Regions from separate parts of the Nonomuraea sp. NPDC051941 genome, predicted to be linked through region 3. Evidence: riboswitches for the same ligand, from Rfam matches in the RefSeq annotation. Region 3 holds a riboswitch; each other region holds the start of a gene.

Region 1 (7,225 bases), on a different contig from region 3:
GCTCGGGCCGCAGCCGGGCCAGCTCGGCCAGCGCCAGCAGGATCCGCTCGCGGTCCTGGCGCTCCCGCGGCACCTTGGCCTGGGTGGCGAACACGACCCGGTTCCCGCCCCCGGCGACCACGTCGGAGCGCAGGAACGGCAGCCTGGCCAGCCCCACCGCCCCTCCCCCGCCGAGCCGGCCGGCGATCTCCGAGAACTCGGCCACCTCACGCTCGCTGTGCACCACGAACAGGTCGCACCCGCTGCGGAACAACCACGCCTTCTCCGTCGCCGGCACCGAGATGCCCGGCAGCCCGCTCACGAACACCGGCCGCGGCCGCAGGTCGCCGAGCACGTCGGCCACCAGCACGTCCACCACCGGGCCCGTGCAGGCCACCAGCACCACGTCCGGGCGCATGCGCTCGGCCAGCCGCCGCACGGACCGCGCCGACACCACCGGCGGCGGCTCCAGACCGCCCACGGCGGCGGCGATCTGCTCCGGCGACGGCGCGATCGGCGTGCGCACCACCACGAGCTCCGCCGTGTCGCCGGGGGGAAGGTCGCCGAGCAGGCAGGCCGCCCACTTCAGATACGAGTCGGAGTCGGCGACCGCCAACACTTTCAACCGGACACTCCTGTCAGATGCGAGCGAAGGGCGGGGGCCGCCCTGCTGGTCCACCAGTCGTCAGGAACGTCCACGGGCTCCACGGCGACACCGCGCGGGCTGAGCAGCACCCGCAGCGAGGTGATCGCGGTCGAGGGCAGGCTGAGCACGCGCTGGCCCGCGTCCAGGCCGCGCAGCGTCAGCTCGGCCGGCGCGCCCACGTCGTGCACGGTGATGCCGGGGCGCTCCCTGATCAGGGCCACGTCCACGGGGTCCTCGCGGCGGTGCGGGTAGTACGCGAGCGGCTCCTGGGCCGCCAGGTCCGTCAGCCAGCGCAGGTAGTGGTCGCGGTGCACGAGCCCGTTGCGGACGAGCGAGGTGCCGAGGACGACCGTGCGCTCCGCGGGCCCCTCCGCGCTGGGCGGCTGGGCACGCAGCCAGTCGAACTGGTGGCGTACCAGGTTGATCCCGGCCTGCCGTACACCGTCCGCCAGGGCCTCGTCCACGGGCAGGGCGGTGAAGACCGACACGTCGCTCAGGCGCAGCCGCAGCGCGGCCGCCAGGCCCAGCACGGAGCGCAGCTTGGTCGGCTGGGCCCTGGCCCGCAGCAGCGGCCGGTACGGCCCCGCGGCCAGCAGCTCCAGCAGCCGGAGCGTGGCCAGCCCGTCGTCCACGATGACGATGCGTCCGGGACGCGAGGTGAGCCAGCGCACCTGCACCCTGCCGGAGAAGGCGTCACCGACGGCCTGCACGCGCCTGGGCATGCGCTCACGCGGCTCCGCCAGCTCCAGGCCGTCGGGCAGCCCCAGAGACCTCAGCTCCCGACGCGTGGCCTTCAACGGCCTCAGACCGGCGCGCGGCACGACCACCGTCTCGGGGCCGAGCACGCCCGCGTAATGGGCCTCGACGGCGCACAGCATCTGGAGCGGTGACTCCACCCAGGCCGACGCCTGTTCGACCACTCCTGTCCTCCCAGCCGGGTGATGGCCCGTTCACGACCGCTTCAAGCTAGCCCCGCCGCCTTAAGCCACCAGAAACGCGACGTGAACAATGGAGAGTATGAACTCGCTCATGCTCAACACCGACGGCGTGCAGATCCCGCAGCTCGGCTACGGCGTCTGGCAGGTCCCCGCCGACGAGGCCGCGCGGGCCGTCACGACCGCGCTCAAGGCCGGTTACCGGCACGTGGACACCGCCGCCGCGTACGGCAACGAAGAAGGCGTGGGGCAGGCCGTACGCGAAAGTGAGCTGCCGCGCCGGAAGCTGTTCGTGACCACCAAGCTGTGGAACGCCGACCACGGCCGCGCGGAGGCGGCGTTCGACGAGTCCCTGGCCCGCCTCGGCCTCGACTACATCGACCTTTTCCTCATCCACTGGCCGGTGCCGCAGCAGGACAAGTACGTGCAGGCGTGGAAGGCGATCGAGAAGATCTACCGTGACGGGCGCGCCAAGGCCATCGGCACCTCCAACTTCAGCATCGCCCACCTCACCCGCCTCATGAACGAGACCGACCTCGTGCCCTCCATCAACCAGATCGAGCTGCACCCGTACCTCCAGCAGCGCGAGCTGCGCGCCTTCCACGAGGCCAACGGCATCCTCACCGAGGCGTGGAGCCCGCTCGGGCAGGGCCAAGGCCTGCTGAACGACCCCGCGCTGGCCAAGCTGTCGGACAAGTGCGGCAAGACGCCCGCGCAGATCGTGCTCCGCTGGCACCTGCAGCTCGGCCACGTCGCGATCCCCAAGTCGGTCACCCCGGCGCGCATCGCCGAGAACATCGGCGTCTTCGACTTCATCCTCGACGCCGAGGACATGGCGGCCATCGGCGCGATGAACAGGGGTCAGCGGATCGGACCCGACCCCGACACGTTCAACATGACCTGACTCGTCTACGATCGCCCGCGTGCGGGATTTTGCGTGGGGCATAGCGGCGACAGGGAATATCGCGCGGACCGTCGGGGCGGCCATCGCGGCCGAACCGGGCATGCGGGTGGCCGCCGTCGGATCGAGGAACCTGGGGCGGGCGCAGGCACTGGCCGCCACTCTGGGGGCGGAGTCCGCGTACGACTCCTATGAGCGGCTCTGCGCCGACCCGGCCGTGGACGCGATCTACGTGGCGACGCCGCACGCCCAGCACCTGGAGGTGGCCGAGGTCGCCATCGCCGCGGGCAAGGCCGTGCTGTGCGAGAAGCCGCTGGCCGCCACCGTGGACGACGCGGAGAAGATGGTACGCCTGGCGCGCGAGGCGGGCGTGTTCCTGATGGAAGCGATGTGGATGCGGTTCAACCCGCTCGTCCAGAAGATCGCGGCCGACGAGCGCTTCGGCGACCTCCGCTCGGTGCACGCCTCCTTCGGCTTCGCCAAGCCCTACGACCCGGAGCACCGGCTGTGGGCGCCGGAGCTCGGCGGCGGAGCGCTCCTGGACCTGGGGATCTACCCGTTCGGGCTGGCCCAGCTGATCCTCGGCATGCCCTCCGACCTGCGGATCACCGGCACTCTGGCGCCCAACGGCGTCGACGCGGAGGCCGGCGGCGTGCTGCTCTACCCCGGTGGCAGGAAGGCTCTCGTGGAGACTTCGTTGCTCGGGAATTACCCGAACCATGCCAGTGTTGTAGGGACTCAGATGCGGGCGGACCTCCAGGCACCGTTCTGGGCTACGCCGCGGATTCTGCTCTCCGGGCCCTCCATGGAGCCGGAGGAGTACATCCTCGATCCGGCCGACAACGGGTACGCCGGGGAGCTCCGCGAGGTCCGGGCCGCGACGGCCGAAGGCAGGACCGAAAGTTCGATCATGCCGCTCGACGAATCCCTTGCCATGATGGGGCTTCTGGCCGAGGCTCGCAGGCAGGTCGCCTAGCTGGGCCTTTATCGATTTGTAACGCTCTTGCCTTATGCATTACGTTTGAGGCATTCTTGAGGCATACGTCCGGTTTGTCCGGACTTGTCCGACCATCGCAAGACACATCACAGGAACGTCCTGTGACCGCTGAATCCGCCCTCGGGCGGAACCGGGGACCCACGTCCTTTGGGGTGAATCGGCACTTCGGTGCCGTAGGGCAGCTTCCACGTCCGAACCCGTCAGCTAACCCGGTAAGCGGCATGGAAGCAAGGAGTAAACCCCCTCGATGGCCAACATCCGCTTTACCTCCGCTGCGAAGACCAACATCGCCCGCGCCCTTCTCGGCGCCACCATCCTCGGGACCGCGTTCGGCGCCCACATGACCAGCGCCACCGCAGCGGACAAGCAGCCGATCGGCACCGTCGCCGGCACCGCCACCGTCGCCGACCACACCGAGCGCTCGCGCGAGGCCAAGGTCAGCGCCACCGCCGGCGAGGTCCTGGCCCTCGCCAAGTCCCAGGTCGGCATCACCGAGAACGCGGCCGGCGGCGGCACCAAGTTCCAGCGCTGGTACGCCAACTCGCAGCGCGCCGCGGAGACCATCGCCCGTGACGGCGGCAGCCGCGCCGACTACCTGAACGCCGCCTGGTGCGCGATGTTCGTCTCCTGGGTGGGCGATCAGACCGGCGCCCGCTCGCAGATCGGCTGGGACGCCTGGACCGTCGCCCACGCCAAGTGGTTCCAGGCCAACCACCGCTTCGGCACCGAGGCCAAGCCCGGCGCCATCGTGTACTTCTCGTGGAGCGGCAGCAAGAACCTCAACGACATCAAGCACGTCGGGTTCGTCGAGAAGGACAACGGCGACGGCACCATCTCGACCGTCGAGGGCAACACCGGCAACGGCAAGGTCGAGGAGCGCGTCCGTCCCAAGTCCCAGGTCGTCGGCTACGGCTACCCCCAGTACCGTTCCTGACCGGACCGTCCCCCTCCAGGCTGGACTTCCCCCAGGCGCCTACTGACCGGACTCCCCCAGGCAGCTCCTGGCCGGCCTTCCCCCAGCGCCGAACGAGCGCGCGTCCCGCAACGGGACGCGCGCTCGTCGCGTTTCGCCCCCGGCGAGTGCGGCGGCGTGCCGAGCGGAACCCGGCGATCGGTGCCGTTCGGCCGTCGCGTTTCACCCCCGCGAGTGCGGCGGCCCGTCACCGGGGAAGACCCGAGGCGAACCGCCCGCGACCTCGCCAAGGAGCCGCCCACCATGCCAGCCGCACGCAGACGCCCCGGAAGGCTGGTGCGGAGTGGGCTGCGACGGGTCGCCGACGAGCTCTTCCCGCGCGGCGCCAACCCGCACGGCGTCCTGCCCGCCCTGCTGATCCTCCTCGCCTTCGTCACCGGCCTCGTCGACGCCGTCAGCTTCCTCGGCCTGGGCCGCGTCTTCGTCGCCAACATGACCGGCAACATCGTCTTCCTCAGCTTCGCCCTGGCCGGGGAGGCCCAGATGTCCAGATGGGCCTCCCCGGCGGCCCTCGTCGCCTTCGGAGCCGGCGCCTGGAGCGCGGGCCGGGTGATCAGGCGGACCGCAAACCCGCGACGGGCGTTCGCCGCCGCCACCGCCGTACACGCGCTCCTCGTCGCCGCCGCCCTCGCCGTCGCCCTCACGGCCGGACACCGCACAACCTGGCCCCAGGCGGCCCTCATCGTGCTGCTCGCCTGCGGCATGGGCCTGCAGAACGCGTCCGTACGGGCGCTCGGCGTACCCGACCTGGTCACCAACGTCCTCACCACGACCCTCACGAGCCTGGCCGCCGACACGCCGGGCCGGGCCGCCCTGCGTCGATCCGCCTCCATTGCCGCGATGTTCCTCGGCGCCCTGACCGGCGCCCTCCTCCACCTCACGACCGGCCCCGCACCCGCCCTGGCGGCCGCCCTGGCCCTGCTCACCACCGTCGCCCTCGTCGCCCGCAGTGGTCTCAGCCGAGAAAGAACTCCGCCAGCGCCCGGGTGACCCCGGCCGAATCGTTCTCCATCGGGATGTGCCCCGCCCCGGGAACACGCACCAGCGTCGTGTTCGGCACCTCGGCGGCGAAGCGCTCGGCGTACCGGACCTCCTGGAACGTGTCGTCCTCCCCCCACACCAGCAGCTTCGGCGTCCCATCGGCCTTGAGTGCGGGCACCAGGTCCAGCGTGTAACGGCTGTCGGCCGCACCCGCCAGCGCCATCCACGACCGGCCCACCCGCGGGTCGTTCCACGGATCAAGGTAATCGGCCAGCTCCGCCTCGGTGGCCGGCCGGGCGAGCGCGGTGGTGACCGCCTTGCGGCGGGCGGCCAGCAGTTCCTCCACGGTCGTGGCCGCCACCACGGCCGGATCCCGGTAACGGGCCACGCCGGGCACCGGCCAGGAGTCGTATGTGACCGAGTTGACCAGCGCCAGCCGCCGCACCTCTGGCCTCCCCTCCACCAGCAGGTGCTGGGCGACCGCACCGCCGATGTCGTGCCCCGCCACCGAGAGCCGCTCCCCCGCGCCGACCGCGGCCGCGAACCGTGCCACCCACGCCGCCAGCGCCGGAACCGCCGCCGTCTCCGCCGTCAACTCCCCGCCGGAACGCCCCAGCCCCGGCAGATCCACCGCCACAGGACGCAGCCCCGCCGCCGCCAGCCCGTCGATCACCGACGCCCAGACCCGGCTCCAGTACGTGCCGTGCAACAGCAACACCACCGGGCCCCGCTCGCCCGCCGTCAGATAACTGGCCACGCGGCCGTCGACTTCGATCGTCATTCGCTCGAACATGGGCATAACCATCATGTTCTGGAAGTGTCCCGGTCAAATACCAATTAAGGTATGCCGGTATGACATTGGCGCAGCTTAGGGCCCTGGTCGCGGTCGCCGAACACGGCGGCTTCACCGCCGCCGCCGAGCACACCGGCATGTCCCAGCCCGCAGTCAGCCGCGCCATCGCCGCCCTCGAACGCGAGCTCGGCGCCGCCCTGTTCGTCCGCCACCGCGACGGCATCGCCCTCACCGAGGCCGGCCGGCGAGCCCTCGCCCGCGCCCGCGAGACCCTGCGCCACTTCGACCTCATCCGCGCCGACGTGGCCGCCGCCGGCGGCCAGATCACCGGCGAACTCCGCCTGGCCAGTCTCCCCAGCGCCACCGGCACGCTCGTCGCCAAGCTGCTGCGCGCGTTCACCGACCGCTACCCGCAGGTCCGCGTACGCCTCTTCGAGGGCATGGACGACGACATCCGCGAATGGCTGCACCGCGGCGCCGCCGAGGTCGGCGTCGTCACCCTGCCCGCGCCCGGCCTGCACACCGTCCACCTGAGCACCCACGACATGGTCGCCGTGCTGCCCGCCGACCACCCCCTGGCCGCCCGCCCGGCCGTCACTCTCGCCGATCTGGAGGACAGGCCGTTCATCCTGACCACCGCCGGCTGCCGTCCCCTCATCATGGGCGCTGCGCTGACGGCCCAGGTACGGCTCGACGTCGCCTTCGAGGCCAGCGGGCCCGCCGCCATCCTGGAGATGGTGGCCGCGGGGCTGGGCGTCAGCATCGTCCCGACCCTCGGCCTCCCCGCCGACCTGGGCACCGTCGCCACCCGGCCCCTGGAGCCGAAGATGACCCGTTCGCTGGCCCTGGCCGTTCCGTCGGCGGACGACTGCGCCCCGACCGCACGCGCTTTTCTCGACCAGCTCGGCGCCTTTACATTGTAGATCAGCGTGTACGTCGTCTACTTCTGATACGTTGTACACAATTCGTCGAGAGGAGGGTGATCCATGGCTGCCCCGCGCAAGCCCGATGACAGGCCTC
Region 2 (7,225 bases), on a different contig from region 3:
CGGGTGTCACGATGGGCTACGCGCTGTACAGCGGCTGGCCTTCCGTGGTCCCGGCCTGGGCCACCGTCGGCGGCCTCGCCGCCACCCTGGCCATCGGCGCCGCGGCCGGCCTCTACCCCGCCATCCGCGCCTCCCGCCTCTCCCCGACCGAGGCCCTGTCCACCCCCTGAGGCCCTCCCGGCGGCGGACCCAAGGGGCCGGGTGGTGTCAGTCGGTGGCGTAGCAGGTGGTCTTGCCGATGACCCGGATGCCGGGCCGGTCGCCGGAGAGCACGGTCAGCTCGAACGTCAGCCGGGTCTCGGGATTGCGCAGCACGGAGACGTCCTGATCCCCATCCCGCAGGTCCAGGTCGTCGACCACCTTGTCGTACCCCATCGCCTGGAGCCGATCCAGCAGCCCCGAGGAGGCGGAGGCGAGGTCACTCTCGGCGCGGAAGTACCGCCGCACCTGACCCGGCACGCACGAGTCGTCGTCCACCGGCGACTCGGTCGACAGCCGGAGGCCGGCGGAGCTGAGCAGGGCGCCGCCGTCGGAGTCGAGCTGCCGGGCGGCGTCTTCGAGTGTGGGCAGCTCGGCCGCCGCCGTGCAGGCCGTCATCGCCGCGACGCAGAGAAGCACCGCGGATAAGCCGTGACGGCAGGCGCGCACGATCGGACCATATCCGAGATCGTCCGGGGCCCTCCACCAAAAAGCGAAAACAGAATGATCAACGGCGCCGGCGGAGCCGGGCACGCAGTCCCAGGTCGTCCACGCAGGTGCCGAGGCCGAGCGCCACGCACTCCAGCGGCCGTTCCGCCCGCCGTACCGGCATGCCCAGGGACTCCCGCAGCCGCTGCGCGAGCCCCGCGAGCAGCGCGCCGCCCCCCACCAGCACCGCGCCGCGTTCCCCGAGGTCGCCGATCAGCTCAGCGGGGCAGCGCTCGACGGTCTCCCTCGCCGCCCACACGATGGACTCGATCGCCGGCCCGGCCGCCTCCCGGATCCGCTCCACGGGCAGCCGCACGTCGTGCTCCTGACCGGTTTCGGGGTCCCTGACGCGTACGGTGACGGGGCTCCCGTCGGCGCCGGCGTGGTGTTTGGCCGCCTCGGCCTCGCGTTCGTCGATCGTGCGGCCGTGCTCGTGCTCGACCAGGCGGGCGATGGCCCGGTCCACGGCCCGGCCGCCGCCCGGGACCGCCGTCGTGGCCACGGCCTCCCCGCCGGAGAGTACGGCGATCCGGGCGGAGTCGCGCCCGATGTCGATCACCATGCCTCCCACGTAGTCGCGGACCGGCAGGCCCGCGCCGAGGGCCGCCGCGAGGGAGTGCGGGATCAGCCGGATCTGCCTGGCCTCCGCCTCGTACGCCACGTCGCGCAGCGTGGCCCGCTCGATCGGCGTGGAGCCGTCGGGCAGCGCCATGATCAGGCGTGGCCTGGCGAGCGGGCGCCGGTGCACCTTGCTCAGGAAGTGCTTGACCATCCGCAGGGTGAGGTCGCCGTCGGCCGGCAGGCCGCCGCTGACCGGCCGGCAGATCTCCTCGCCCGTCGCGTCCGCGCCGTACCCGATGATCTTGCCGGTACGGCCGTCGATCGTCACCGCGGAGGGCTCGTCGAGCACGATGCCCTTGCCCCTGACGTAGATCCGCGTGCGGGAGCCCCCGAGGTCCATCGCCAGGTCGCGGCCGAGGAGACTCATGACGCGACTGCGGACGTGGCGATCGTGGCGGGCATGCCGGGTCTATTTCCTGGGCCGCTCCAACGCAACACCAGGAACGGAGTGGTTCCCCTTTACCTGAGCGGGCGGGCTCAGCGGCTCCTGAGGGCGGCCAGGGTCTCCTCGGCCCACTCGATGCCGGTGCGGACCTGGGCCAGCCCGAGCCGCAGTGCGTAGTGGCCGGTCCCCTCCGCAGGCTGGCAGTCGAGGACCACCAGCCGTGCCTCGTACCCGGCCTTGATCCGCTCGACCACCGCGATCGCCTCCTCCGTGGAGAGCAGCGGCAGCAGGAACGCCTGCAGCGCGGTCTCGTTGCGTACGACGAAGACAGGCTCGTGCTCCACCAGCCACGTGTGCAGCTCCCGCGCCCCCTCGGGGGTGATCGTGTAGATCTTGCGCCCCCTCGCGCCCTCCGACGAGGCCGCCACCAGGCCGTCGGCCGCCATCTTCACCAGCTCGGGATAGATCTGCGTGTGCCCGGCCTGCCACACGTGGTTGAGCGAGTGCTCGAACTTCTTGGCCAGGTCATACCCGCTCGCCGGGCCCACGGCCTCCAGCAGCCCGAGAAGCGCGATCCGAAGGGACATGCGCGCCAGCATATCGAAGACTTGACATGTCACGACTTACATATCAGTCTTCACATGTGAATGATGACATGAAGCCTCAAGGGCTCCTCTTGCTCGCGGTGCTCGGCGGGATGTTCCTGGCGATGCTCGACCAGACGATCGTCGGCACCGCGTTACCGCGGATCACGGCCGAGTTGGGCGGTACGACGCTCTACGTCTGGGTGGTGACGGCGTACCTGCTCACCTCGACGGTGACCGTGCCGCTCTACGGCCGGCTCTCCGACCAGCACGGCAGGAAGGCGCTGCTGCTGATCGGGATGGTGGTGTTCGTGGCCGGGTCCGCGCTGTGCGGGGCGGCGCAGGACATGCCGCAGCTCATCGCGTTCCGTGCGCTGCAGGGGCTCGGCGCGGGCGCGCTGCTGCCGCTGTCGATGGCGTTGGTGATGGAGATGTTCCCTCCGGGTACGAACGGCGCCCGCGTGCAGGGTGCGCTCGGCGGCGTGATGGGCCTGACGTACCTGGCCGGGCCGTTCCTGGGCGGGTTGTTCACCGACCACGCGACCTGGCGGTGGGCCTTCTACGTGAACGTGCCGATCGGCCTCGTGCTGATCGCGATCGTCGCGCGCCGCCTGCCGAACCGGCCGGGCGTGGGCGGCGGCGGGCGCCCCGACTACGCGGGCATCGCGGTCTTCACCGTGGCCATCAGCGCGCTGCTGCTGGGCCTGACGGAGAAGGGCCTGGACGGCAACACCTGGACCGACGCCGCCGTGGCCGGGCCGATCGTGCTCGCGGCCGCGTTGCTGGCGGTGTTCGTGCTGGTCGAGAGGCGGGCGGTCAGCCCGATCATGCCCATGCACCTGTTCGGCAACCGCACCTACACGCTCGTGAACGTCACGTCCTTCTTCACGGCCTTCTGCATGTACGCCGGCGTGGTGTTCCTGCCGCGTTACTTCCAGCAGTCCCTCGGCGTCAGCGCCACCGAGTCCGGGCTGAGGATCTACCCGATGACGCTGGCCATGGTCCTGGGCAGCGTCGTCATGGGCACGCTCATGTCCAGGACCAGGGTCTACAAGCCGTGGCTGGTCGCCTCCCCGTTCCTGCTCGTCGCGGGCACCCTGCTCTGCCTGAACCTGACCGCGCACACCAACGGGCTGCTGCTGGCCGGCTGGATGCTGCTGATCGGGCTGGGCATGGGCCCGATGCTGTCCGGCCTGACCGTGGCCTCCCAGCAGTCCGTCGAGCCGCAGTACATCGGCGTCGCCTCCGCGAACCTGACCTTCTTCCGCCAGATCGGCGGCTCCGTGGCGCTGGCCGTCGGCGGCACCCTCTACAGCTCGACGGTCACGGTGGACGCGCCCGTGCACGGCCTGGCCGCCGCGCACGCCTCCGCCGCGGCGGCGGTCATCCCGTCGCTGGGGGTGGCAGGGGCGCTGCTCGCCCTGATCGCGCTGGTGGCGATGCCGGCCAGGCGGCTGGAGGTGCCCGCCACGCCGCAGAACAGGGTTGAGGCCAGTTTCGCGTCATAAGCGGCGCCATGCGAAGCTGTGATAGTCCCCAACACCATGGAGGTCCTCATGGCGGAAACACCGGAGCCGGAAGTCAGCGAGACTCCCGAGGACGAGATGAAGCGCAGGTTCCGCGAGGCGCTGGAGCGCAAGCGTAACCAGCACGCGGACTCGGGCGCGGGTGGCAAGGGCGGCGACCCATCGAAGATCCACGGGGCGCACGGTCCGGCTGCGAGTAAAAGATCGTTCAGGCGCAAGAGCGGCGGCTGAGGCCGGGAATTTCAAGGGGGTACGGCAATGCCGTGCCCCCTTTCTCTATGCCGGAGGCAGGTAGATCTTTACACCGATTCATGACGAACTGTTTGTGTTTGTCCGGAATACGTGGTTAGAGTGATGCCCACTTACCAGCCGGTGGCGTGGACCACACAAGGGAACCAGCCGGCTGGCGCCTAATCCCGATCACTCGGGAGCCGGGGACCCACCTCCCTGGGGTGAATCCGACCTTGCGTCGGTAGGGCAACTCCACCGCCCGAACCCGTCAGCTAACCCGGTAGGCGAGATGGAGAGGACTTATGCAGAACTTGAATGATCACGTAGAACACCCATACAGCGTGATGACGGCCGCCCTCTGAGCGGTCCCTTCTCCAGGTTCGTTTCGCGCTCCGCGTAGCTTTCCCCCTGTCAGGTGCTTTCCCCTGCTACGCCCTTTTTCAAGCGAGCGCAATCTCCCTGCCCCCTCGCGAAGGACTGTACTTTTCATGTCTGCACGTTCTGGTTTGCGTACCCTCGCTCTGCTCACCGCCTCCACCGTCGGCGCGCTCACCATCGCCGGCACCGCGGCCCACGCCGACTCCAACACGGACGAGAAGGTCCTGCTCAAGGGCTCGACCACCGCTTCGTACTTCTGGGACGACTCCTCCGGCCGCGCCGGGGACACCGGTCTGCCCGCCAGCGGCAAGCCCATGCAGAAAGGTCTGGCCGCCAGCCCGAGCTGGCCGCTCATGACCGAGGGATACGTGATCCACGACGGCAAGAAGCTGCCCTTCTTCGTCGGCGACCGCGGTCCGGGCGTGCCCTCCAACAACGGCGTCATGCTCGACCTGGACGGCAAGACGTTCGCGGAGCTGACCGGCGGCTCGTTCAACATGGAGACGCTCGGCGTCGACGGCGTCGGCGGCCAGGGGCACATCAAGGTCGACTACGTCATCACCAAGTGGGGCAACGGTCCCGGCAAGAAGAACTACCCGGTCCCGTTCTCGACCGGCGCCTGGTCCGAGCGCGACGACAACCCGGCCGAGCCCCCGGCGGCCGGTGCGGCCGTGCCGCCGCCGGCGCGCGAGGCCGGAGAGTGGAGCGCCAGCACGGGCGCCGTCGTCGCCAGCGCCGTGGCCGCGGTGGGCGGCGGCGTGGTGCTCGCCAGCGACCGCGTTCGCAATCTTCTCAAGGGCTGAACTTTACGGACCTGGACCAGAATGTCATTCTGGTCCTCGTGACCACCCGCGTAGCCGCGAACGGCATCGAAATCGCCTACGAGAGCTTCGGCTCGCACGAGGGGCGCCCCCTGCTCCTCATCATGGGGCTCGGCGCGCAGCTCATCCACTGGGATGAAGGGCTCTGCGCGCTGCTGGCGGACCAGGGACACCACGTCGTACGGTTCGACAACCGCGACGCCGGTCTCTCCACACACTTCCACGACAAGGGCGTTCCCGCGATGGGGGCGCCCTCGCCGTATCTGCTGGACGACCTGGCCGACGACTCGGCGGGACTCATGGACGCGCTGGGCTGGCCGGCCGCCCACGTGGTCGGGGCGTCGATGGGCGGCATGATCGCCCAGGCGCTGGCCATCCGCCACCCGGACCGGGTGCTGACCCTGACCTCGATCATGTCCACCCCCGGCCCCTCGGCGGCCCCGCCCACCGAGGCCGCGCTCGCCACCCTCATGGCCGCGCCCCCCGCCGACCGCGAAGCGGTCCAGGCCCAGGCGGTGCGGACCTGGTCGGTCATCGGCTCGCCCGGATACGAGCTGGACCGCGAGCGGATCACCCTGCTGGCCGGACTCGCGTTCGACCGCTGCTTCGACCCCGGCGGGACGGCCCGGCAGCTCGCCGCCATCATGGCCTCGGGCGACCGCACGGCGGGGCTCGCCGGGGTGCGGGTGCCCACGCTGGTGCTGCACGGGGAGGCGGACCAGCTCGTCCCCGTCGCCGGTGGCCACGCCACAGCCGCGGCCGTGGCGGGCGCCCGGCTGGTGACCTACCCGGGCATGGGCCACGACCTGCCGCGCCCGCTCTGGCCGTCCGTCGTGGCCGAGATCAGCAAGCTCACCGCTCCCTAGCCGAAGTGGGCACGGGTCTCCGCGAACGCCTGGTCCGTGCCCTCCAGCGCCCTGGCCACGTCGGCCTCCGTGTGCGCGGCCGACATGAACCAGTTGTGCCACGGGTGCAGGTAGACCCCGTGCCGCAGGCAGGCGTCGCTCCACCACATCGCGACGGAGAGGTCGGCGTCCCCGTCGAAGCTGAGCCACGGGATCGTGACGGGTCCTGTCTGGTTCACCACGAACCCGTGGGACTTGGCCTGCGCGTAAAGCCCCTCGCGGAGCTGCGTGCCCGCGCGTTCCATGGCGCCGATGCCGTCCGTGTCGCGTAGCGTCTCGATGGTCGCCTTGGCCGCCGCCATGGCGACCGCCGAGAACCAGAACGACCCCGTCGAGTACAGCGTCTGCGCCGGTCCGCGCAGCGCGTCCGTGCCGGTGACGGCGGCGATCGGGTAGCCGTTCGCCATGGCCTTCGACCAGGCGGTCAGGTCGGGCCGCACCCCGTACGGCTCCCAGGACCCCCGCAGGTCGACCCGGAACCCGGCCCGCACGTCGTCGATCACCAGCGCGGCCCCGAGCCGGTCGGCCAGGGCGCGGGCGCCCCGCGCGAAGGCGGGCTCCACCAGCTCCTGGTCCTCGAACGAGTCGTGCTTGAACGGCGTCACGATGATCGCCGCCACGTCGCCCTCCACGGTCGCCGCCGCGGCCTCCAAGGACTCGAGTGAGTTGTACGTGAACTCCACCAGGTCGGCCCGCTCGTTGGGCGTCGTGCCCGCCAGGGAGGGCGTGCACCAGGGGTCCGCCCCGTGGTAGGCGCCGTGCGCCATCAGGACCTTGGTCCGCCCGGTGGCGGCGCGGGCGACCATGAGCGCCTGCGTGGTGGCGTCGGTGCCGTTCTTGGAGAACATCGCCCAGTCGGCGCTGGGCACGGTGTCCACCAGCAGCTCGGCCAGCTCCACCATGATCGGGCCGGGGCCGTTGAGGCAGTCGCCGAGCGCGGCCTGCCGGGCGGCCGCCTCCTCCACGCGCGGGTGGCGGTGGCCGAGCACGACCGGGCCCCAGCTGCACATGAAGTCGATGTACTCGCGACCGTCAACGTCCCACTGGCGGCAGCCCTCGCCGCGTTCGAAGAACTGCGGGAAGCCGG
Region 3 (7,225 bases):
AGCATTCCGGCCACCAGATTGGCCACGGGAATGCCCATCAGCATGACGGGACCCGGATAGACCAGGGCCCGTTTGAGCAGCGCCCTGGAGGCCACGTGGGGCGGCGCCAGGCGAATCCCCATGATCGCCTTGCCGAACGTCCTGCCGCGCCGGTAATGGGCCCACCAGTCGTAGCCGGTATAAGCCAGCCCCGCCGCCAGCCAGGCGAACACACCGGGCAGCCGGCCGTCCAACGCCTCCAGCATCCCTACAGTCCGGAAGACGCCCCACAGCGCGATGAACAGAATGTAATAGAGCACCCCGAAGACGAACGCCTCAATCGCCCGGGCGGCGAGCCGTTCCCACCATTCCGCGGGCGGCGCGTCCGCCCGCGGCGGCGACCCGGCCATAACCCCCACCTCGCGTCATCAGCGGCTCAGGTTCCCCATTTTGGTACGGCCTGTGCACACAAAACAGGGGCCGACGCGAAGCCGGCCCCTGCTTTTACCTGACGCTTGGACTACTTGATCTTCACCACCACGGTGTTGGAGAACTTGTCCGCGAACGTCTGCTGCAGCGGCTTGTCCCAGAGCTGGGAGGCGCCGTTGACGCCCACGGCCGCGTAGGCGAGCAGCGAGCCGATGAAGCCCAGAGGGAGAGCGTTGAGGATCCAGCCGCCCCACGTCACGCCGGCACGCTTGAGCGCCACGTCGGTCGGCAGGCCGCCCGGCGGTATGCCTTGGCCCACGGGGACGACCTTGATGCCCATGACCATCTTGCCGACGGTCTGCCCCTTCGCCTTCAGGAGGAAGAAGTCGTAGGCGACCCACAGGGCGGTCACGACGATCGCCGTCAGGATGGTCACGACCACACCTGAGAACATGCCGCCGCCGCTGCCGTCCAGCGAAGAGTAGGTGGCCAGGAACAGCACGCCCATGATCAGGCCGATGACCAGGTTCACGATGAAGAGGATGACCCCATCGATGAGCCTCGCCACCAGGCGCTGCCACCACTCCGCCAGCGGTGCCGGCGCGCCGGGCGGCTGCACGCCCACGGGCCCGGGCTGGCCGTAGGCCTGACCGTAGCCGGGCTGGCCGTACTGCTGCGCCTGCCCGTAACCCTGCTGCCCGTACTGCTGCTGCTGGCCGTACTGCTGGTCGCCGTAGCCCTGCTGTGCGTAGCCGGGCTGGGACTGCTGCTGCTGGCCGTAGCCCTGCTGGCCGTACTGCTGCTGACCGTAATCGGGCTGCGACTGAGGCTGCTGCCCGTACTGCTGCTGACCGTAGTCCGGCTGGGACTGCGGCTGCTGGCCGTACTGCTGCTGACCGTAGTCCGGCTGCGACTGGGGTTGCTGGCCGTACTGCTGGCCGTAGCCCTGCTGGCCCGACTGCGGCTGCTGACCATAACCCGGCTGGGACTGGGCCTGCTGGCCGTAGCCGGGCTGGGACTGCTGCTGCTGGCCGTACTGCTGGCCATAGCCCTGCTGACCCGACTGCGGCTGCTGGCCGTAGCCCTGCTGGCCGTACTGCTGCTGGCCGTAGTCAGGCTGCGACTGCTGCTGCTGGCCATAGCCCTGCTGGCCGTAGCCCTGCTGGGACTGGGCCTGCTGGCCGTAGTCAGGCTGGGACTGCTGCTGCTGGCCGTACTGGGGTTGCTGGCCGTACTGCTGCTGTCCGTGCTGGGGTTGCTGACCGTACTGCTGTTGCTGACCGTACTGGGGTTGCTGGCCGTAGCCCTGCTGACCGTACGGGGGCTGCTGCCCATAGGCGTCGTCCGCCCGGTAGCCGATCACAGTCGCGTCCGGGTCGGGCTCGCCGGGGTGGCGGCCCTGGTTCTGCTGCCCGTAATAGGGAGGCGCAGAGTTGTCGCCGGATTCGTCCTGTGGATACGGCGGCTGTCCGGTGCTCACCGTGTCACCTCGCTTCGAGTGCGCATGTGGCACGTGTCAGGACACATGCCTGTGCTGCCCAACGTATCGACATAGGTATCAACAATCACCTTTCCATCTGGTCAAGGTCCACGTCACCCGATGTCAGGTGGAGCAGCATGCGGGTGTTTCCCAGCGTGTTCGGCTTGACGTGTTCAAGATCCAAAAACTCGGCAACACCCTCGTCGTACGAGGCCAGCAGTTCGGCGTAGACCTCAGGTGAGACCGGTGTGCCCTGAATCGGGCGGAACCCGAGTCGCGCGAAGAAGTCGACCTCAAAAGTAAGACAGAATACACGTCGCAGACCCAAATCCTTAGCCTGCTGGATCAGTGCGGAGACGATCCGGTGGCCGACGCCCATCCCCCGGCACTCGGGATCCACCGCCACCGTGCGGACCTCGGCGAGGTCCTCCCAGAGCACGTGGAGCGCGCCGCAGCCGACGACCTGCCCGTCTCGCTCGGCCACCCAGAACTCCTGTACGTCCTCGTACAGCGTCACCGTGGCCTTCTCCAGGAGCCGCGGCCCCGCCCCCGCGTAGGTGTCCACCAGGCGTCTGACCATGCGCACGTCGGGCGTGCGGGCACGCCGGACCACCACCGCGGTCTCGGGCACTGTCAGCTCGGCCACCTGCTCCATGGTTCTCCAGGGTACAGATCTCATTACGGCTCAGCCCTAACTCCCATGTCTCGGCCCAGCTTGTTACATCTCGTGGTCAGATCGGCACGGGACCGCGCGGCCAGCTCGCGCCCGCCGAAGGCGCGGACAAATAGGGCGTAGGGCCTCTTCTGCACGGGTGCCCACGAGATCACCTTGTGACCCTTCGGTTGTGAAACCTCTACAGACTTGGCAGTTCTGGTTGAGCACGAACCCGGAGTGCATTAGTGTCCAGCGACAATGTTTCCCGCGTGTCGCGCGGGAGGCACGCCCAATTCTCGCAAGAGAAGCCGGGGAACCGCCGGTGGCGACCTCCGACGCCACCACTGGGGTGAATCCGAGTCTTTCGGTAGGGCTGCTCCGGCCCGAACCCGTCAGCTAACCCGGTAGGCGTCGACGAGAGGAGCTGGTTGGTGAAGCCCACGCTCAGCGGTGGGGGGAAGTCGGCGGGCAAGCACGCCCGCCCTCCGGAACGGGCCCGGCGACCACGCCGCGTAGGTGTGGTGAGTCTCACAATCGCCGCGCTGCTGTTCGCCATCCCCGTCGGTTCGGCGTCCGCGGATCCCGAGCCCTCGCTGAAAGAGCTCGCCGACCAGGCCACGAAGCTGCACACCGACATCGAGACGCTGACCGAGCAGTACAACGGCCAGCGGGAGAAGCTCAAGACCGCCAAGAAGGCCGCCGAGGCCGCGGAGAAGACGCTGACGAGCAGCGAGACGGATCTCGCCGCCAAGCGCTCGAAAGCCGTCGCGCTGGCCCAGAACGCCTACATCACGGGCGGCCTGAAGACCCTCGCCTTCGCCACCTCCGACGACCCCGAGGGCTTCCTCAATCGTGCCGCGACCTCGTACGCGCTGCAGACCGAGCAGGGCGAGGAGATCAACCAGCTCACCAAGGCGATGGACACGGCCACCCGCGCCAAGGAGAGCGCCACGGCCCGCATCGACGAGGTCCAGAAGCTCGTCACGGACCTCGAGGCCAAGCGCGACAAGATCACCAATCTGGTGACGAAGGTCGAGAGCAGCCTGTTCAGGCGGGCCCTGGGCGAGGCCGGGCGCCCCGGCACGCGGGCCGTGCGCGTCAACCTGCCGATCCCGGGCTCGGGGAAGGCCGCGGAGGCCGCGCGGTGGGCGCTCACGCAGCAGCTCAAGCCGTACGTCTGGGGCGCCGAGGGCCCCGGCTCGTACGACTGCTCCGGGCTCGTCATGGCGGCGTTCCAGCGGGTGGGCATCTCGCTGCCGCACTACACCGGCGACCAGTGGACGGCCGGCCGGCACGTCTCGCGCGAGGAACTCCGGCCGGGCGACCTGGTGTTCTTCTACAGCGACCTGCACCACGTGGGCATCTACATCGGCGGCGGCATGATGGTGCACGCCCCGCAGACGGGTGACGTCGTACGGATCGCGTCGATCGCGAGGCGGCCGTTCGCCGGCGCGGTGCGCATCGCCGACTGAGCCCGCACCCCGGCGGTCCGCCGCGGCTAGATCAGCTGGCGGCGGGCTGCCCAGGCCACGGCCTCGATGGCCGTGGCCACGCCTATGCGGTCGCAGATGCCGCGCAATCTTCGTCGTACCGTGCGCCCGCTGATATCCAGCCGCCGCCCAACCCGATCGACCGTGACTCCCTTGGCCAACTCCGCCAGCAGCGCCAAATCAGCATGGCTGAGCTCAACGCCTTCAGTGAGCACATCCATCGGGAGCCCTCCCCCCAACAGCAGAACTTGGACCTCACAGACGGGCCAAAGCCGCTCCTCGCAGACGGTAAACGCATCGTGGAAAGGTCGTCAAGCATGACAATCGCCGCACTTGACGAGCGCTATTGACATGATCCGCTATATATGACGCACTCGCGATATGTCAGAACGTAGAGTGATCACATTGGGGCTTCCGGAATGGCCCCGACCAGCGTTCCGGTTTTCGATCAGTTCGCCATGGATATTCCGCATGATCGATACCCGCGTTATCGCGGGACACGCGTCCGTGACGCGATCTTTCCGGCGCACGGCAAGCCACCAATCGCTCGCTTTGTACTGCGCTCCCACGCGATCCGACAACCCAGGTCAGGCAGTCGATTAAGGCAATTGGATCAATCCGCTATGGCAATTGCCGCCGCGGGTTCGGGTCGGCGGCCCGCCGGGTGGCGGGCGTCCTGCTATGACCGCCGGGCCGGGCGGCCTCGTTTCCGGGTGCGTGTGCCCAGCGGGATCACAGGGGTGGCCGGGGCACCACGGACGCTCCCTGACCCGCGCCTCCGCGGCCTTGACGCGAGGCTTACAAGCGGCTTCGGATCGGAAACCGGGCGGCCCGGAAGCCGGATTCGCGACGGCGATGATCGCTCAGGCGCCGGCGGCGTCGTAGCGGCCCCTGGCGGCCTCGACGTCCTCCATGTGGGCCTCGGCCCAGCTCTTGATCGCGGCCACCAACGGCATCAGGCTCTCGCCCAGCGGGGTGAGCGCGTAGTCCACCCGTACCGGCACAGAAGGGGTGAGCGTGCGCGAGACCAGGCCGTCACGCTCCAGGCCGCGCAGGGTCTGCGTGAGCATCTTCTGGCTGACGCCCGCGATGCGCCTGGACAGGTCGCTGTAGCGGCGCGGGCCCTGCGCCAGCGCGGTCAGCAGGAGGGTGACCCATTTGTCGCTGAGGGTGTCGAGCAGCTTCCTGGAGGGGCATTCGGCGAAGTACGCGTCGAAGACCTGCCTGGCCTCGTCCCGCTGCTCCGCCGCCGTCTTCGTGGCCATCCGCTCGCCCCTTCCCGATCCCTGCTTATCAGGAGAGAGTAGAGCGCCCGGGGCGGGCACTCTACGACGGCGGCAGGACGCGGGTCAGTGGGTGGGCTTGACCAGCGGGAAGAGGATGGTCTCGCGGATGTTCTTGCCGGTGAAGGCCATGATCATCCGGTCGATCCCCGCGCCCATGCCCCCCGTGGGCGGCATCGCGTACTCGAGGGCCTGCAGGAAGTCCTCGTCCAGCTGCATCGCCTCGAGGTCGCCCCCGGCGGCCAGGAGGGACTGCTCCACCAGGCGGCGGCGCTGCTCGATCGGGTCGATCAGCTCGGAGTAGGCCGTGCCCAGCTCCGTGCCGAAGCCGATCAGGTCCCACTTCTCCGTCAGCAGGGGGTTGTCCCGGTGCTGGCGGGTCAGCGGCGAGGTCTCCAGCGGGTAGTCCATCACGAACGTGGGCTGGACGAGCGTGTGCTCCACCAGGGCCTCGAAGAGCTCCTGCACCAGCTTGCCCTGGCCCCACTTCGGGTCCCAGTGGATCTCGCGCCGATCGGCGATCTTGCGGAGCTCCTCCAGGCCGGTCGCGGTGGTGATCTCCTCGCCCACGGCCTCCGACACCGCGCCGTACAGGGTGATGCGCGGCCACCGGGCGATCCCGAGGTCGACCTCCACCCCGTCGTGGACGACCACCGTGGTGTCCAGGGCGGCCACCACGGCCTTCTGGTACATCCGCTGGGTCAGGTCGGCCATGTCGTTGTAGTCGAGGTAGGTGCCGTAGGCCTCGAGCATCGTGAACTCGGGGTTGTGCGTGGAGTCGGCGCCTTCGTTGCGGAAGTTGCGGTTGATCTCGAAGACCTTCTCGATGCCCCCGACCACGAGCCGCTTGAGGTAGAGCTCGATCGCGATGCGAAGGTAGAGCTCCATGTCGTAGGCGTTGATGTGGGTCTTGAAGGGCCGGGCCGCCGCGCCGCCGTGGATGGGCTGCAGCATGGGCGTCTCGACCTCGAGGTAGCCCTCCTCGTGCCAGAAGTCGCGCACGGCGCGCACCGTGGCGCTGCGCAGGCGGGCCATCTTCCGCGACTCGTCGTTGACGATGAGGTCGACGTAGCGCTGGCGGACGCGCGCCTCCGGGTCGGTGAGCCCGACGTGCTTCTCCGGCAGCGGACGCAGGCACTTGGCGGTGATCTGCCAGCTGTCGGCGAGGATGGACAGCTCGCCGCGCCGCGAGGTGATGACCTCGCCGGTCACGCCCACGTGGTCACCCAGGTCGACGTCGCGCTTCCACGCGGCCAGCGAGTCCTCGCCCACCTTGTCGAGCGAGATCATGACCTGCAGGTCGGCGCCGCCGTCGCGGAGCGTGGCGAAGCAGAGCTTGCCGCCCACGCGGTTGAGCATGACGCGCCCCGCGACCGCGACCGTGTTGCCGGTGGCGGTGTCGGGCTCCAGGCCCTGGTATTTCTCCCGGACCTCGGCGTTGGTGGCCGTACGGGGGAAATTCACCGGGTAAGGGTCGACGCCTTCGCTGCGAAGGCGGTCGAGCTTCTCCCTCCGGATGCGCATCTGCTCGGGAAGTTCGTCGCTCACAAGAACAAAGGGTAGGGGATATGGCGACCTGCAAGGGTTCGTCGGCACGCTGCAGGACCGCTGCAAGAGCCCTCTTCTATCAATGTCTCACGAGCTCAGGGGGGAACCGGTAGGGAGCCGGTCCAAGGGGAGCTCAAGGAGAGAAGATGTTGAAGAAGATCGCGACAGGCTTCCTCGCCGTCGCCGCCACCAGCGCTCTGGCCCTGTCGCTGCCTTCCGCCGCCAACGCCGCCACGGCCGGCGCCGCGAACCACGACGACGACTACTCCGACTACTGGAGCCCCGTCTACTCCAAGAACGGCCTGGCGAAGTCGCAGGGCTGGATCGGCGTCAGCTGGGACGAGGACGGCGAGTCGAACGA
Region 4 (7,225 bases), on a different contig from region 3:
GCGGACCTTCGCGGTCTCCGCCAGGTGGGCCTGCGCGTACGACTGCGACCTGACGCACTCGTCCACCGACGCCCCCGCCTGCCTGGCGGCCTTGACCAGGTCCTCGACGGCGAATCCGGACGCCTCGCCGTGCGGCGCGGGCTGCATGGCGTACAGCTCGTCCCTGAAGCTGAGCCAGTTCTCCTCGGGGACGCAGCGGGCGGCAGCGGCGGCGCGGATGGAGTTGGAGCGCATGGGCTCCTCCTGGAAGATCGTCACCGGGTGGAAGACGACCTTGACCTTGCCCTCCATGGCGAGTTTCCTGATGGCGCCGTCTACCTTGGCGTGCATGTCCTTGCAGACCGGGCAGTCGAAGTCCTCGTACACGTCCAGCACGGGGGCGTCCCCGCCCCGGTCGGCCAGGACCATCGATCCGTCCATCTGCCGGGTCAGCCGCACCCCGTCGGACGATCGGCCCGGCCCCGAGAACGACACCACCCCGAGTATGGCGATGGCCACGCACGCGAGCGCCACCGCCAGCAACCGCTTCATCATCAGCCCACTCTCACCTCATTGATCGCGCAGACCTTACCCGATGCCGGGAGAATGGATATATGAAGGCATACCTCCTAGATCCCGCCGTAGCACAGTACGTCCTCGCGCACACGACCCCGCCCGACGCCCTGCTGGACGAGCTGGCGAAGGAGACGCTCGGCGCCACCGGGGACGCCGCCGGCATGCAGATCTCGCCCGACCAGGGCACCTTCCTGACCATGATCACCCAGCTCGTGGCGCCCCAGGTCGTCGTCGAGGTGGGGACGTTCACCGGCTACTCGTCCGTGTGCATCGCCAGGGGCCTGTCCGGCGGGCGGCTGCACTGCTTCGACGTGAGCGACGAGTGGACCTCCGTCGCCCGCCGCTACTGGCGCGAGGCCGGGGTGGAGGACCGCGTGACGCTCACGCTCGGGCCTGCGCTGGAGACGCTCGCCGCCTTCGACCAGACCGTCGACCTGGCCTTCCTCGATGCCGACAAGGGCAACTACCCCGGCTACTACGAGCTGCTCATGGAGCGCCTGCGGCCCGGCGGCCTGATCGTGGCGGACAACACGCTGCGCCGGGGCCACGTGGCGGACCCGGCGCACGAGGAGCAGACCACCGTGGAGATCCGGCAGTTCAACGACCTGGTGATGGAGGATCCGCGGGTGACGGTCCTCATGCTGCCGGTCGCGGACGGGATGACCCTGATCAGGAAGAACTAGGCGCGGCGGCCGGGCCCTCGCGGACCCGGCCGTCCCCACTAGACGATCTTGTGGATCCAGTTGTGGGCGTCGGGGCGGGCGCCGTACTGGATGCCCACCAGCTCCTCGCGCACCCGCATCGTCACCGGGCCGGGGTTGCCGTCGGCGACGCTCCAGGAGCGGTCGGCGCCCTTCACCGTGCCCACCGGCGTGACCACGGCCGCCGTGCCGCACGCGAACACCTCGGTGAGCTCCCCGGACTCGCATCCGGCCTGCCACTCGTCGATCGAGATGAGGCGCTCCTCGGTCTCCAGGCCCAGGTCGCCGGCCAGCTCCAGGATCGACTCCCTGGTGATGCCGGGCAGCAGGGTGCCGGTCAGCGCGGGGGTGACGAGCTTGTCGCCGAAGACGAAGAACAGGTTCATCCCGCCCATCTCCTCGACGTACCTGTGCTCGTGGGCGTCCAGCCACACCACCTGGTCGCAGCCGTTCTCCACGGCCTGCCGCTGCGCGACGAACGCGGCCGCGTAGTTGCCGCCGCACTTCGCGAAGCCCGTGCCGCCGGGGGCGGCCCGCGTGTACTCGGTGGACAGCCAGACGGAGACGGGCTTGAGCCCACCCGTGAAGTACGAGGCCGCCGGGGAGGCGATGACCATGTACTTGTACGACTTCGACGGGTAGTTGACACCGAGCCCCGCCTGGGTGGCGATCATGAAGGGCCGCAGGTAGAGGCTGTGACCCTCGGTCGTGGGCACCCATTCCCTGTCGGTCTGGACGAGGAGCTCGAGCGACTCCACGAAAGCCTCCTCCGGCAGCTCCGGCATGGCCATCCGGAGCGCGGAGCGGTTGAAGCGGGCGGCGTTCGCGTACGGGCGGAACGCGACGATCGAGCCGTTGGCCTGGCGGTAGGCCTTGAGCCCCTCGAACAGCTCCTGCGCGTAGTGGAAGACCGAGGTGGCCGGGTCGAGCGAGAGCGGGCCGTACGGAAGGAGCTTGGCGTCGTGCCAGCCCTGCCCCTCGGTGTAGTCGATCGAGACCATGTGATCCGTGAAGGTCTGCCCGAAGCCGGGGTTCGCCAGTACCTGCTCCCGCTCGGCCGCGGTGCGAGCGTGGTCGGATAGCTGCACGTCGAAGCTGAGCTTCTGAGCGATGGTCATGACGTCGGTCCTTCTCTCTGCGAATCTGCCCAAATCTACAAGAAATCTGCGGATCGGTGCTGGTGAGCGGGCGCTGCCCGGAAGACAGTCCCGGTACTTCCTATTGTCTCGCTATATGGGATGGCAAGCGGCCAATGGGGCGATCAGCCCTTTTGGACGCAAAAAAGCGCCTGGCGGCCCTCGTCGGACCACCAGGCGCGTTGGGGGCTAGGCGGTCCTAGCCGGATACTCGCGCGGTGATGTCGTCACCGATCTCGTGGGTGGTGCGACCCGCCCAGCCGGCCAGCCGCTCGAGGATGTCATCGGCGACCGCCTGCTCGACCTTGGCCGCCTCGGTGTGCAGGCCCAGGTGGTCGAGGAGCATGGCGACGGACAGGATGGTCGCGGTCGGGTCGGCCTTGCCCTGGCCGGCGATGTCGGGGGCGCTGCCGTGCACCGGCTCGAACATGCTCGGCGCGGACCGCTCGGGGTTGATGTTGCCGCTGGCGGCCAGGCCGATGCCGCCCGCGATGGCGGCGCCCAGGTCGGTGATGATGTCGCCGAACAGGTTGTCGGTGACGACCACGTCGAACCGCTCCGGCTGGCTCACGAAGAACATCGAGGCCGCGTCGATGTGGCAGTAGTCGGTCGTGACGTCGGGGTATTCCGCCGCCAGGCGGTTGACCGTGCGCTGCCACAGGTCACCGGCGAAGGTGAGGACGTTGGTCTTGTGGACGAGCGTCAGCTTCTTGCGCGGCCGCGTGACGGCCTTCTCGAACGCGTAGCGCACCACGCGCTCGACACCGTAGGCGGTGTTGAGCGACTCCTGGGTGGCGATCTCGTGCGGGGTGCCGCGCCGCATGGCGCCACCGGTGCCCGCGTAGAGGCCCTCGGTGCCCTCGCGGACGACGATCATGTCGATGTTCTCCGGCGGCGTGTCGGCCAGCGGGGTCTCCACGCCGGGGAACAGCTTGACCGGGCGCAGGTTGACGTAGTGGTCGAACTCGAAGCGGAGCCGCAGCAGCAGATCGCGCTCGAGGATGCCCGGCGGCACGCTGGGGTCGCCCACGGCGCCGAGCAGGATCGCGTCGTAGCCGCGCAGCTCTTCGAGCACGGCGTCGGGCAGCGTCTCGCCGGTACGGTGATAGCGTGCGGCTCCCAGGTCGTAGTGAGTGGGCTCGATCTTCGTGCCCACTGCCTCCAGGACCTTGAGCCCTTCGGCCACGACCTCGGTGCCGATCCCATCGCCGGGGATGACGGCCAGACGGATGTTACGCGACTCCATGGGCGGTACCTTACCGCGTCGTCTCGGCTGACGAACACTTCATCTCATCTTTCGGACGACCCCTTTGTCCGGTATTGCGGTTCTTTGACCGTTTCGTTAAAGTCACCGACCAGCCTAATCCGCGCGCCGTTGCGTGGAGCCGGGGACCCACATTCCCCCTGGGGCGAGTCGGCACCCCCATGCCGTAGGGCTACTTCCAGGCCCGAGCCCGTCAGCTAACCCGGCCGGCCTTATGGAAGGACAGACCCCTGTCTCGAATCGCCATTGTCCTGGCGGCGGGCGCCGCCGGGCTCATGCTGGCCTCCCCAGCCCATGCCTCGGCCAAGATCGACGACCTCACCACCCTGACCGGCGGCCAGATCAAGGAAATCCAGGAGGAACAGGCTCCGACGCCCGCCTGGAAGGTCGCCATCAAGTTCGCCATGAGCAAGCGCGGCACCCCGTACGTGTGGGGCGGCGCCAGCCCGAGCGGATACGACTGCTCCGGGCTCATGCTCAGGGCGTACGAGCACGCCGGAATCGAACTCCCCCGCACCGCCGCCGAACAGTACGGCGCGTTCACCCAGAAGATCGACTGGAAGGACCTCAAACCCGGCGATCTGGTCTTCTTCCACGGCCTCGGGCATGTCGGGATGATCTCCCGGCCCGGCTACATGGTCCACTCGCCGCACACGGGTGACGTGGTCAAGGAAGAGCGCCTGACCTCCTGGCGCAGAGAGTCCTTCGTGGGTGGCGTCCGCCCCGACCGCAAGGGCGTACGGCTCTGGTCCAAGCTCCAGAAGCAGCGCGACGAAACGCCCACCACCCTCACGGCCACCCTGTAGGAGGCCGCGGCGTCCGCCTCCCCACGCGACGGTCAGGGGAGGCGGGCGTCGAAGATGAGCTCCCAGGCGCGGGTCCTGGCGCGGGCCACCGCGCCCAGCAGGACGCCGCTGTCCCCCAGCGTGCTGGCCACCACCGACGGCCGCAGCGGGCCGAGCTCGGCGATGCGGGCTTCGATGGACTCCCCCAGGAGGTCCAGGTTGCGGCCCACGCCGCCGCTGAGCACGATCACCTCCGGATCCAGCACGGCGGCCACCGCCACCAGCAGGCCGCCGATGCGGCGCCCCTCGGCCTCCACCACCGAGCGGGCCACTCTGTCACCGGAGGCCGCCGCGGCGAAGACCTTCTTGGCCGTCCGCAGGCTCAGGCCGGCGGCGCGGGCCGCGCGGACCACTCCGGGCGCGGCGGCGACCGCCTCCGTGGCGCCGTGGGCCAGGGCGTCACCGGCCGGCGGCGCCGGGTCCTCGGTCGCGGGCAGGTACGAGACCTCCCCCGCCGCTCCCCGGGCGCCCACGTACAGCTCACCGTTGATCACGATGCCCATCCCGACGCCGGTGCCGACGGACACCAGCGCGAAGTTGGACTTGCCGCGCCCCGCCCCGTGCGTGTGCTCGCCGACGGCGGCCAGGTTGATGTCGTTCTCGATGACGAGGTCGACCTCCATCTCGGCGCGCAGGCGCTCGGCCAGGTCGGAGCCGGGCAGGTTGGGGGCGAACTCCAGGCGGCCGAGCTCCGGGTTGTACACGCCGGGCGTGCCGACGACGGCGCAGGCGATGTCGGGCCAGTCGACGACGGCCTCATAGGCGGCGGCCCGGCACAGCTGTCCGACCAGGAGTGCCAGTTCGGCGGAGGTGAGGGCGGTGTTGCGCCCGTCCCTCCGGCCGGCGAATTTCCCGCGCAGATCGGCGACGGCGACCCTGATCCAGTCACGCCCGATGTCGACGCCGGCGACGTGGGTGGCGGCGGCGTTGACGTCGTACAGGGACGTGACCGGCCCCGGGCGGCCGGAGACCTCGCCGACGAGGTGAACGAGCCCGTCCACCTCCAGCCCGGCCAGGGCCGCGGACACCGTGGGCTTTGACAGGCCGGTGATCTTGGCGAGGTCGGTGCGCGAGGCGGGGCCGTGCTCCTGAAGATGGTCGAGCAGGCGGCGCTCGTTCAGCACTCGCAGCATCCGCGGATTACCCAGGTCGCCCCGCATCTCACCCTCCTTGAGGAAACAGAGCCTAGCCAACTTGCCTGATAGTAAATTACCTTTCTTACCAAGCACAGGGGCGGCACATCCGGAAGGACGAAGTGCGATGCACCGAGCATGGCGATCAATCCCTGTCGCGGCGGTCCTCCTGGCCGCCGCCTGCGGAAACGCCGGGAACAGTACCGGAAACGGCACCGGCGCCACCACCACGACCACGCAGAACCAGGGCGGCAAGACGATCGCGCTGTTCCTGCCCGAGTCCAAGACCACCCGATACGAGGCATTCGACCGCCCGCTGTTCGAGGCGAAGGTCAAGTCGCTCTGCCCCGACTGCAAGATTCTCTACAGCAACGCCGAGCAGGACGCCCCCAAGCAGCAGCAACAGGTCGAGGCCGCGCTCACCCAGCAGGCCGACGTGCTCGTGCTCGACGCCGTGGACGCCAACGCCGTGGCTCCCCTGGTGAACCAGGCCAAGCAGAAGAAGGTCCCGGTCATCGCCTACGACCGGCTGATCTCGGGGCTCGACTACGCGTACTACGTCTCGTTCAACAACGTACGGGTGGGCGAGATGCAGGGCCAGGCCCTGCTCGACGCCATGACCGCCAGGGGCACGGCGGCGAAGGGCCAGATCGTGATGATCCACGGCTCCCCCACCGACCCCAGCTCGGCCGACTACAAGAAGGGCGCCAAGAGCGTGCTGGACGGGAAGGTGAAGGTCGGCAGGGAGTTCGACACGCCGGACTGGAGCCCCGACAAGGCGCAGCAGGAGATGGAGCAGGCCATCACCGCGCTGGGCAAGGACACCATCACCGGTGTGCTGTCCGCGAACGACGGCATGGCGGGCGGCGCGATCGCGGCCATGAAACGCGCGGGCTACAAGCAGCTCCCGCCGATCACCGGCCAGGACGCCGAGCTGGCCGCCGTCCAGCGCATCCTCACCGGCGAGCAGTACATGACCATATATCTGAACATCAGGGCGGAGGCGGAGAAGTCCGCCGAGCTCGCCGTCGCCGTCGCCAAGGGCGAGCAGCCCACCGCTCCCGCCAAGGTCAACAACGGCGCGGCCGACATCCCGGCCTTCCTTCTCGACCCCATCCCCGTCACGGCCGACAAGGTCAAGGACACGATCGTGAAGGACGGCTTCTACACCGCCGCCCAGCTCTGCACGGGCGAGGTCAAGGCCGCCTGCGAGAAGCAGGGCATCGAGTAGATGCTCTCGGCGACAGACATCTCCAAACGGTACGGGGCGGTCCAGGCGCTCGACGGGGCCCGCCTGGACCTGCGCCCCGGCGAGGTCGTGGCCCTCATGGGCGACAACGGCGCGGGCAAGTCCACGCTGGTCAAGGCCATCTCGGGGGTCGTGACGCCGGACGCCGGCACGATCACCGTGGACGGCTCGCCGGTCAGGATCGCCAACCCGCACGACGCGCAGGCCCTCGGCGTCTCGACCGTCTACCAGGACCTCGCGCTCTGCGAGAACCTCGACGTCGTGGCCAACCTCTTCCTGGGCACCGAGCGCCGCCGCGGCTCGCTGCTGCGCCACATCGCCATGGAACGCGCGACCCGCGAC

What was found. A riboswitch is a leader RNA that binds a small molecule or an ion and turns the genes downstream of it on or off. The one in region 3 is predicted to bind cyclic di-AMP.
Region 1: another riboswitch for cyclic di-AMP. It lies ahead of ACIHFD_RS30925 (CHAP domain-containing protein); the one in region 3 lies ahead of ACIHFD_RS44060 (NlpC/P60 family protein).
Region 2: another riboswitch for cyclic di-AMP. It lies ahead of ACIHFD_RS05745 (hypothetical protein); the one in region 3 lies ahead of ACIHFD_RS44060 (NlpC/P60 family protein).
Region 4: another riboswitch for cyclic di-AMP. It lies ahead of ACIHFD_RS50895 (C40 family peptidase); the one in region 3 lies ahead of ACIHFD_RS44060 (NlpC/P60 family protein).

Annotation. Positions count from the first base shown of each region.
Region 1 is NZ_JBIUCF010000020.1:58,666-65,890, reverse strand. It holds gene ACIHFD_RS30945 (DUF6716 putative glycosyltransferase) at 1-598, opposite strand, end outside; gene ACIHFD_RS30940 (hypothetical protein) at 601-1,545, opposite strand; gene ACIHFD_RS30935 (aldo/keto reductase) at 1,643-2,464, shown strand; gene ACIHFD_RS30930 (Gfo/Idh/MocA family oxidoreductase) at 2,484-3,437, shown strand; cyclic di-AMP (ydaO/yuaA leader) riboswitch at 3,555-3,692, shown strand; gene ACIHFD_RS30925 (CHAP domain-containing protein) at 3,706-4,392, shown strand; gene ACIHFD_RS30920 (YoaK family protein) at 4,675-5,421, shown strand; gene ACIHFD_RS30915 (alpha/beta fold hydrolase) at 5,387-6,193, opposite strand; gene ACIHFD_RS30910 (LysR family transcriptional regulator) at 6,265-7,128, shown strand; gene ACIHFD_RS30905 (TetR/AcrR family transcriptional regulator) at 7,192-7,225, shown strand, end outside.
Region 2 is NZ_JBIUCF010000002.1:412,706-419,930, reverse strand. It holds gene ACIHFD_RS05775 (ABC transporter permease) at 1-170, shown strand, start outside; gene ACIHFD_RS05770 (hypothetical protein) at 208-648, opposite strand; gene ACIHFD_RS05765 (rod shape-determining protein) at 707-1,675, opposite strand; gene ACIHFD_RS05760 (PadR family transcriptional regulator) at 1,786-2,280, opposite strand; gene ACIHFD_RS05755 (MDR family MFS transporter) at 2,337-3,785, shown strand; gene ACIHFD_RS05750 (DUF5302 domain-containing protein) at 3,834-4,034, shown strand; cyclic di-AMP (ydaO/yuaA leader) riboswitch at 4,201-4,336, shown strand; gene ACIHFD_RS05745 (hypothetical protein) at 4,523-5,215, shown strand; gene ACIHFD_RS05740 (alpha/beta fold hydrolase) at 5,254-6,099, shown strand; gene ACIHFD_RS05735 (aminotransferase class III-fold pyridoxal phosphate-dependent enzyme) at 6,096-7,225, opposite strand, start outside.
Region 3 is NZ_JBIUCF010000035.1:114,197-121,421, reverse strand. It holds gene ACIHFD_RS44075 (RDD family protein) at 1-389, opposite strand, end outside; gene ACIHFD_RS44070 (RDD family protein) at 500-1,888, opposite strand; gene ACIHFD_RS44065 (amino-acid N-acetyltransferase) at 1,974-2,543, opposite strand; cyclic di-AMP (ydaO/yuaA leader) riboswitch at 2,820-2,969, shown strand; gene ACIHFD_RS44060 (NlpC/P60 family protein) at 3,065-4,015, shown strand; gene ACIHFD_RS44055 (LuxR C-terminal-related transcriptional regulator) at 4,042-4,254, opposite strand; gene ACIHFD_RS44050 (winged helix-turn-helix transcriptional regulator) at 4,897-5,298, opposite strand; gene lysX (bifunctional lysylphosphatidylglycerol synthetase/lysine--tRNA ligase LysX) at 5,383-6,864, opposite strand; gene ACIHFD_RS44040 (hypothetical protein) at 7,011-7,225, shown strand, end outside.
Region 4 is NZ_JBIUCF010000045.1:87,572-94,796, forward strand. It holds gene ACIHFD_RS50875 (DsbA family protein) at 1-534, opposite strand, end outside; gene ACIHFD_RS50880 (O-methyltransferase) at 594-1,238, shown strand; gene ACIHFD_RS50885 (branched-chain amino acid aminotransferase) at 1,277-2,374, opposite strand; gene ACIHFD_RS50890 (3-isopropylmalate dehydrogenase) at 2,592-3,638, opposite strand; cyclic di-AMP (ydaO/yuaA leader) riboswitch at 3,740-3,883, shown strand; gene ACIHFD_RS50895 (C40 family peptidase) at 3,932-4,462, shown strand; gene ACIHFD_RS50900 (ROK family protein) at 4,495-5,661, opposite strand; gene ACIHFD_RS50905 (sugar ABC transporter substrate-binding protein) at 5,762-6,865, shown strand; gene ACIHFD_RS50910 (ATP-binding cassette domain-containing protein) at 6,866-7,225, shown strand, end outside.